Regions from separate parts of the Streptomyces sp. NPDC002577 genome, predicted to be linked through region 2. Evidence: riboswitches for the same ligand, from Rfam matches in the RefSeq annotation. Region 2 holds a riboswitch; the other holds the start of a gene.
What was found. Region 2 has a riboswitch for glycine ahead of gcvT (glycine cleavage system aminomethyltransferase GcvT). Riboswitches for the same ligand answer to the same signal wherever they lie in the genome.
Positions count from the first base shown of each region.

Region 1 (4,413 bases), on a different contig from region 2:
TGATACGGCCGGGCACGGAACGGGCCCTGCTCGGTCCTATGTCGGTGCGGGTGCTGCCGGGCGTCGGGCCGGCCACCGGCGACCATCTGCGGCGGGCCGGGATCACCACGGTCGAGGAGATCGCCGAGGCAGGGGAGGACGAGCTCGTACGGCTGCTGGGCAAGGCGCACGGGGCTGCCCTGTACGCGATGGCGCTGGCGCGGGACGAGCGGCCCGTGGTGGCCGAGCGGGACGCCAAGTCGGTGTCGGTCGAGGACACGTACGACGTGGACATCCATGAACGGGTGCGGATCCGCCTGGAGGTGCAGCGGCTCGCGGACCGGTGCGTGCAGCGGCTGCGGGGTGCCGGGCGGTCCGGCCGGACGGTGGTCCTCAAGGTGCGGCGGTACGACTTCTCGACGCTGACCCGGTCCGAGACCCTCCGCGGCCCCACGGACGACCCTGCCGTGGTCCGGGAGGCCGCGGGGCGGCTGCTCGAGGCCGTGGACACCACCGGTGGAGTGCGGCTGCTCGGGGTCGGCGTGAGCGGGCTCGCCGACTTCACACAGGAGGATCTGTTCGCCCAGGCGGCCGGGGAGCGTGCAGAGGAAGCGGAGCACGAGGACGCGGCGCAGCCGCCCGAAGGGGAAGAGCGGGCGCCGGCCGAGCGGCACTGGATGGCGGGTCGCGACGTACGGCATGCCGAGTACGGCGCGGGTTGGGTGCAGGGGAGCGGCCTGGGGCGGGTGACCGTCCGCTTCGAGACGCCCGGCTCCCCGCCGGGACGCGTACGAACGTTCAGGACCGACGATCCGGACCTGGAGCCGACCGAGCCTCTGCCGCTTGTCCCGGGACCAGGAGTGTCGGGCGAGGGCGGCGAGTACGGGATCGCGGGCGGAGAGCGTGACAGACCGGCTGAGCCGGAATCTGCGGGTCGCGGGAGCCCGCAAGCCGGACCGGGAGTCGAGGTGGCTCAGGTGTCCTCCGAATCCGCGAGGCGCCCGAAGTCGCGGTCAGGGGGCGGGGCGGCACCCGGTTCCGAGACGTCCAGGCCGTAGTGGTGGTACAGCTGCAGTTCCTGTTCGGGGGAGAGATGGCGGCCCACGCCGAAGTCGGGGGCGTCCTTGATGAGGGCGCGTTCGAAGGGGATCCGCAAGGTGCCCTCGACCAGCTCGCTCGGCTCCAGGGGCACGAAGGCGTCCCTGCTGAACAGGCCCGTGCGGATGGCCGCCCACTCCGGGATCCCGGTCGCGTCGTCGAGATAGACCTCGTCGACGGTGCCGATCTTGTGTCCGTCGCGGTCGAACGCCTTGCGACCTATCAGAGTGCGCGGATCGATGTCGGTCTGCACGGGCCCTCCAGCTGCTCGCAACTCATCCGTAAGCACTACGAAAGAGCACATTGGGCAAGGCGGCCACTCGAGACGCCGGGTGTCGCATCCGACGGGACCCGGAGCGAGGTCATGGGCGAGGCCCCGTGCCGGGCCCTCGCTGGTAGGCTGACACCGGCTGCTGACCCCGTGCGGGAGAGTCCTCCGGTCCTGATCGGAGGCGCCGAAGGAGCAAATCCTCCCCGGAATCTCTCAGGCCCCTGTACCGCACGGAAGAGGTCACTCTGGAAAGCAGGGCGGGCGTCGACGGCTTCCGCTCTCACCGACGGTGAAAACCGGGCGACATGTGCGTGCCGGTGAAACTCTCAGGTTGAGATGACAGAGGGGGAGGCCGTCCGGGCACCCGCGCGTGGTGCCCACGAAGGTCGCGTCAGACCAGGAGGCCTCCGCACATGACCGCCAACCGCATTCCGCTCTCCCAGCTGGAGCAGGGGATCCCCTTCGAGCAGCGGCACATCGGGCCCGATGCCGGGGAACGGGCCAAGATGCTCGCCCAGATCGGGTACGGCTCGCTCGACGAGCTCACCGCCGCCGCCGTACCGGATGTGATCAAGAGCGCCGATGCGCTGGAGCTGCCCGGTGCGCGGACCGAGGCCGAGGTGCTGGCCGAGCTGCGCTCGCTCGCCGCTCGCAACCAGGTCCTCGACTCGATGATCGGTCTCGGCTACTACGGCACGTTCACCCCGCCGGTGATCCTGCGCAACGTCATGGAGAACCCTGCCTGGTACACCGCCTACACGCCGTACCAGCCGGAGATCTCGCAGGGCCGCCTCGAGGCGCTGCTGAACTTCCAGACGACGGTGGCCGAGCTGACCGGGCTGCCCACCTCGGGTGCCTCGCTGCTCGACGAGGGCACGGCGGCGGCCGAGGCCATGGCGCTCTCCCGCCGTGTCGGCAAGGTGAAGAACGGCGTCTTCCTCGTCGACGCCGACGCGCTGCCGCAGACCATCGCCGTGATCGAGACGCGCGCCGAGCCGACCGGCGTCGAGGTGGTTGTCGCCGACCTGTCCGACGGCATCCCGGCCGACGTCGCCGGGCGCGGGGTCGTGGGTGTGCTCCTGCAGTACCCGGGTGCATCGGGTGCCGTGCGCGACCTCAAGCCCGTCATCGACCAGGCGCACGAGCTCGGTGCGATCGTCACCGTCGCCGCCGATCTGCTGGCCCTCACCCTGCTGACCTCGCCGGGCGAGCTGGGAGCCGACATCGCCGTCGGCACCACCCAGCGGTTCGGTGTGCCGATGGGCTTCGGCGGCCCGCACGCCGGCTACATGGCGGTCCACGAGAAGTTCGCCCGCAACCTGCCCGGCCGTCTGGTCGGCGTCTCCGTCGACGCCGACGGCAACAAGGCGTACCGCCTCGCGCTGCAGACCCGCGAGCAGCACATCCGCCGCGAGAAGGCCACCAGCAACATCTGCACCGCGCAGGTGCTCCTCGCCGTGATGGCGGGCATGTACGCCGTCTACCACGGCTCGGACGGCCTGAAGGCGATCGCGCAGCGGACCCACCGGTACGCCACGATCCTCGCCGAGGGCCTGCGGGCCGGCGGAGTCGAGGTCGTGCACGGCGCGTACTTCGACACGCTGACCGCCCGGGTTCCGGGCAAGGCGGCCGAGATCGTCTCCGCGGCCCGTGAGCGCGGGGTCAACGTACGTCTGGTCGACGCCGACCACGTGGGCATCGCCTGCGACGAGACCACCACGCGTGCGCAGCTGGGCGCCGTCTGGACGGCCTTCGGCGTCGAGGCGGACATCGAGGCGCTGGACGCGACGGCCGCCGAGGCGCTGCCCGAGTCGCTGCTGCGCACCGACGACTTCCTCACGCATCCGGTGTTCCACCAGCACCGCTCGGAGACCGCGATGCTGCGCTACCTGCGCAGGCTCGCCGACCGCGACTACGCGCTCGACCGCGGCATGATCCCGCTGGGCTCCTGCACGATGAAGCTCAACGCGACCACGGAGATGGAGCCGATCACCTGGCCCGAGTTCGGCCAGCTGCACCCCTTCGCGCCGGCCGACCAGGCACAGGGGTACCTCACGCTCATCACGGAGCTGGAGGAGCGGCTCGCGGAGGTCACCGGCTACGACAAGGTGTCGCTGCAGCCGAATGCCGGTTCGCAGGGTGAGCTCGCCGGTCTGCTGGCCGTACGCGGCTACCACCGGGCCAACGGCGACGACCAGCGCACGGTCTGCCTCATCCCGTCGTCGGCGCACGGCACCAACGCCGCGAGCGCGGTCATGGCGGGCATGAAGGTCGTGGTCGTGAAGACCGCGGACGACGGCGAGATCGACGTCGAGGACCTGCGCGCCAAGATCGAGCAGTACCGCGACGAGCTGTCCGTACTCATGATTACGTACCCGTCGACGCACGGTGTGTTCGAGGAGCACGTCGCCGACATCTGCGCGGCCGTGCACGACGCGGGCGGTCAGGTGTACGTGGACGGCGCGAACCTGAACGCGCTGGTGGGCCTCGCCAAGCCGGGCCACTTCGGTGGCGACGTGTCGCACCTGAACCTGCACAAGACGTTCTGCATCCCGCACGGCGGCGGCGGCCCCGGTGTCGGCCCCGTCGGCGTCCGGGCGCACCTCGCCCCGTATCTGCCGAACCACCCGCTGCAGCCAGCGGCGGGCCCTGCGACCGGTGTCGGCCCGATCTCCGCCGCCCCCTGGGGTTCCGCCGGAATCCTGCCCATCTCCTGGGCGTACGTGCGGCTCATGGGCGGCGAGGGGCTGAAGCGTGCGACGCAGGTCGCCGTGCTGTCCGCCAACTACGTCGCCAAGCGGCTCGAGCCGCACTACCCGGTGCTCTACACGGGCCCCGGCGGGCTCGTCGCACACGAGTGCATCATCGATCTGCGGCCGCTGACCAAGGCGACCGGCGTGACCGTCGACGACGTGGCCAAGCGCCTCATCGACTACGGCTTCCACGCGCCGACGATGTCGTTCCCGGTGGCCGGGACGCTGATGATCGAGCCGACCGAGAGCGAGGACCTCGGCGAGCTCGACCGGTTCTGCGAGGCGATGATCGCCATCCACGCGGAGATCGAG
Region 1 is NZ_JBSFWK010000055.1:45,373-49,785, reverse strand. It holds gene ACWD4J_RS38745 (DNA polymerase IV) at 1-1,037, shown strand, start outside; gene ACWD4J_RS38740 (PRC-barrel domain-containing protein) at 953-1,330, opposite strand; glycine riboswitch at 1,492-1,587, shown strand; gene gcvP (aminomethyl-transferring glycine dehydrogenase) at 1,762-4,413, shown strand, end outside.
Region 1: it holds a riboswitch for glycine, as region 2 does, so the genes downstream of both, gcvP (aminomethyl-transferring glycine dehydrogenase) here and gcvT (glycine cleavage system aminomethyltransferase GcvT) in region 2, are expected to answer to the same signal.

Region 2 (4,413 bases):
GCTCGCCGCGACCTTGAAGGAGACGGCCTTGGCCGCGATGACGTGCTCCAGCGGGCCGCCCTGCTGACCGGGGAACACCGCCGAGTTGATCTTCTTGGCGAGTTCCTGGGTGGAGAGGATCACTCCGCCGCGCGGGCCGCCCAGCGTCTTGTGCGTGGTCGTGGTCACGACATGGGCGTGCGGGACCGGGTTGGGGTGGAGCCCGGCCGCGACGAGGCCGGCGAAGTGCGCCATGTCGACCATGAGGTAGGCGCCGACCTCGTCCGCGATTCGGCGGAACGCGGCGAAGTCCAGCTGGCGCGGGTACGCCGACCAGCCGGCGACGATCAGCTTCGGCTTGGACTCCTTGGCGAGGCGCTCGACCTCGGCCATGTCCACGACGCCGTTGTCGTCCACGTGGTAGGCGACCACGTTGTACAGCTTGCCGGAGAAGTTGATCTTCATGCCGTGGGTCAGGTGGCCGCCGTGCGCCAGGTTCAGGCCCATGATCGTGTCGCCGGGCTGCAGCAGCGCGAACATCGCCGCCGCGTTCGCCTGCGCGCCGGAGTGCGGCTGCACGTTGGCTGCCTCGGCACCGAACAGCGCCTTGATCCGGTCGATGGCGATCTGCTCGATGACGTCCACGTGCTCGCAGCCGCCGTAGTAGCGGCGGCCGGGGTAGCCCTCGGCGTACTTGTTGGTCAGCACCGAGCCCTGCGCCTCCATGACGGCCACCGGAGCGAAGTTCTCCGAGGCGATCATCTCGAGCGTGGACTGCTGGCGGTGGAGCTCGGCGTCGACGGCGGCGGCGACATCCGGGTCGAGCTCGTGAAGGGAGGAGTTGAGAAGCGACATCGAGGTCCCGTTCGGTGCGGCGGTCATTTCGGTGCGTCGGTCGGTGCGGCCGTACGGTCGGTACGGCCGGGCGCCGGGGTCAGTTGCCGGAGAAGTCGGCGTACTCGTCGGCGGAGAGCAGGTCGGCCGGCTCCTCCGAGACGCGTACCTTGAACAGCCAGCCGCCCTCGAAGGGCGCGGAGTTCACCAGCGACGGGTCGTTGACTACGTCCTCGTTGGTCTCGGTGACCTCACCGGAGACGGGCGCGTACAGATCGCTGACCGACTTGGTCGACTCCAGCTCGCCGCAGGTCTCGCCCGCGGTCACCGTGTCGCCGACCTCCGGGAGCTGGGCGTAGACGACATCGCCCAGCGCGTTCGCGGCGTACTCGGTGATGCCGACCGTCGAGACGCCGTCCTCGGCGGCCGACACCCACTCGTGCTCTTTGCTGTAGCGCAGCTGCTGGGGGTTGCTCATGACCTGAATTCTCCTGTACGCGGGACGGTGCTGTGATGGTGGGGTGATGCGGGTGCTGACTACAGAGGGATATCAGCCGCTCACGCCGTGGTACGGGTGCCGCCGCGGGTGCTTCGGACGAGAACCACGTCCGATTTCCCATGGTCCGCGGCGTCTGTTTCTTTTCCGGGCTGGTTTCGACCCGGCTGGTGCTGATCGCGTCAGACTCGTCGGTTCACTGAGCCGTCGAGCAGCGTGAGCCAGGAATCCCTTGCCTTCGTGGCCGGGGAGGGTTCAATTCTGGCGCTTGTAGAAGGGGAGCGAGACGACCTGGTGCGGCTCGCTCTTCCCGCGGATGTCCACTCCGACGCCCGCCGTGCCCGGCGCGGCGTGGGCGGCGTCGACGTACGCGATCGCGATCGGCTTGGCGAGCGTGGGCGACGGCGCGCCGGAGGTGACCTCGCCGATCACCTTGCCCTCGGCGACGACCTGGTACCCGGCGCGGGGCACGCGGCGGCCCTCGGCGATCAGCCCGACGAGCTTGCGGGGCGGGTTCTTCTCGGCCCGCTCGGCGGCCTCGAGCAGGGCGGGGCGCCCCACGAAGTCACCGTTGTTGGAGGTCTTGTCGAACTTGACCACTCGTCCCAGACCGGCGTCGAACGGGGTCAGCGCGGTGGACAGCTCGTGCCCGTACAGCGGCATGCCCGCCTCCAGGCGGAGCGTGTCGCGGCACGACAGCCCGCACGCGACGAGACCGACGGGGGCGCCCGCCTCGGTCAGCGCCTGCCACAGCTTCTCCGCGTGCTCGGGCGCCACGAACAGCTCGAAGCCGTCCTCACCCGTGTAGCCGGTACGGGCGATCAGCGCGGGGACGCCCGCGACGGTGCCTGGCAGACCGGCGTAGTACTTCAGCCCGTCCAGGTCGGCGTCGGTGAGCGACTTCAGGATGCCGGGGGACTCGGGGCCCTGGACCGCGATCAGCGCGTACGCGTCACGGTCGTCGTGTACGGCCGCGTCGAAACCGGCCGCGCGGGCCGTGACGGCGTCCAGCACCACCTGCGCGTTGGAGGCGTTGGCGACGATCATGTACTCCTGCTCGGCGAGCCGGTACACGATCAGGTCGTCGAGGATGCCGCCGTCCTCCCGGCAGATCATGGTGTAGCGGGCACGGCCGACCGCGACGGCGCCGATGTTGCCGACCAGCGCGTAGTCCAGCAGGTTCGCGGCGTCCGGCCCGGTGACGGTGATCTCGCCCATGTGAGAGAGGTCGAAGAGGCCGGCCCGGGTGCGTACGGCGTTGTGCTCGTCGCGCTCGCTGCCGTACCGCAGCGGCATGTCCCAGCCCGCGAAGTCGGTCATGGTCGCGCCGAGCGCGCGGTGCAGCGCATCGAGGGCGGTGTTGCGCAGGGCATTGCTCATAGGGGGGTGCTCCCAGGGGGCATGACGGGCGAGGTCGAGTCGATCCTCCCCATCTGTCATCGGAACCTGAGAGGTTCGCCACGAGCCGGGGGCCCGCGGCTTGCACCGTGGGTGGAGCCGTCCCCGCCTGGGCAGTAACCCGACTGCCCGGCCGTGACGGCCCGCTTTTCAGATGTGCCTCGCCCGCGCGGTATCGGGGCCTGAGAGATTCAAGGGAGGGACTTGCTCCTTCGGCGCCCCAGCCAGGATCTGTCAGGAACAGGACCGGTGTGGACCTGCCATGACCTGGACGGCTGAGGGCTCTCCCGCGCGGATTCAAGCGGCCGGTATGCAGTTGGCGCGCCCATCATTGCACGCCCCTCCGGGCACTGTCGCAGGGGAGCAACAGGATTCTTCCGGGAGCAACGGCCCTGTAATCAGCTTGTCCGGTATTACTGTCTCTTTACACTCGTCAGGGCAGGGTGATGTGACCGACGGGGAGGACGATCACGGTGCAGAGGACCAGGGCATACGCGACCACGACCGGGGTGGCGCTGCAGGGGCGGGCCGCCGCCGCAGTCGGGAAGAACCGCGGCCGTCTCCCCGAGGCCGTCGTCCGCGATCTCCGTGACCGGGTGGGCAGCGGTCCGCGCCGCCTGTCGTTCGCCGCGGGTGACATCGTCGTCGTGTCCGGGCTGCCGGGCAGCGGCAAGTCCACGCTGATGCGGCGGGCCGTGGCCGGCGCGCGGGTCGACTCGCAGGACACCCGCGACCGCTGGGACCGGCGGGCGCCCCGCCTGTTCCCCTATGCCGTCTACCGCCCCTTCGTCCGCCTCGCGCACTACGCCGGGCTGCGCCGCGCGCTGCGCTCTGGCGAGAGCGTCGTCGTGCACGACTGCGGTACGCAGGCGTGGGTGCGCCGGTGGCTGGGGCGCGCGGCCCGGCGCCGCGGCTCCACCCTGCACCTGCTGGTACTCGACGTCACACCCGGCACGGCACTGGCGGGGCAGCGGGAGCGCGGCCGAGGCGTCTCCCGGTACGCGTTCGCGCGACACCGCCGGGCGGTCGCACAACTGATCCGCTCTGTCGAGCGCGGCGAGCTGCCGGTGGGCTGCTCGTCTGCGGTGCTGCTGGACCGGCCGGGGGCGGATGTACTGCGGGCGGTCGATTTCGACCGGTGAGCGGGGCTCTGCCGGTCGGCGGTTCGCCTTCCGCCGGTGGGTCCGTTGGCGCGTGCGCGTCTGCGGGTTGTTCTCGGCTGGGGCGCCTGCGGCCGGTGGGTGGGTCGGGGCCGCGCCGGGATGTACTCCCCCAGTGCCTCAAAGGCCTGGGAGGTGCCCCCAGCGGGCGGACATCCCGCCACGTCCCCTTCGGCACGTACGCGGCTACCGGCCGGTGGCCGGTACCGCCTTTGCGGCGCGGGCGCGGGCGGGGGTGGGCGCCAGACCCAGCGGCCGGCGTTAGGGTGCGAACCGCAGCAAACAGAGGCACGAGGTGGTAGGCACATGGACATCCCGCACCCCCATCCGCACGGCGGATGGCCCGCCAACGAGCTGGAGGAGGTGCTCGCCGCCTCCCTCGGCGTCCCGTCGGCGGGTGCCCGCATCGTCGAGGTGCTCGGGCGCAGCCCCCTATGGATCCCGCTGCCGGGCGGCGGCGGTCCCGACAGCCGGGGCCTGGACCTGCCGACCCTGGAGATCGACGGTCAGGCGTACGTCCCCGTCTTCAGCTCCGAGCAGCAATTC
Region 2 is NZ_JBSFWK010000027.1:35,997-40,409, reverse strand. It holds gene glyA (serine hydroxymethyltransferase) at 1-834, opposite strand, end outside; gene gcvH (glycine cleavage system protein GcvH) at 914-1,291, opposite strand; gene gcvT (glycine cleavage system aminomethyltransferase GcvT) at 1,565-2,689, opposite strand; glycine riboswitch at 2,868-3,007, opposite strand; gene ACWD4J_RS27985 (AAA family ATPase) at 3,175-3,849, shown strand; gene ACWD4J_RS27980 (enhanced serine sensitivity protein SseB) at 4,174-4,413, shown strand, end outside.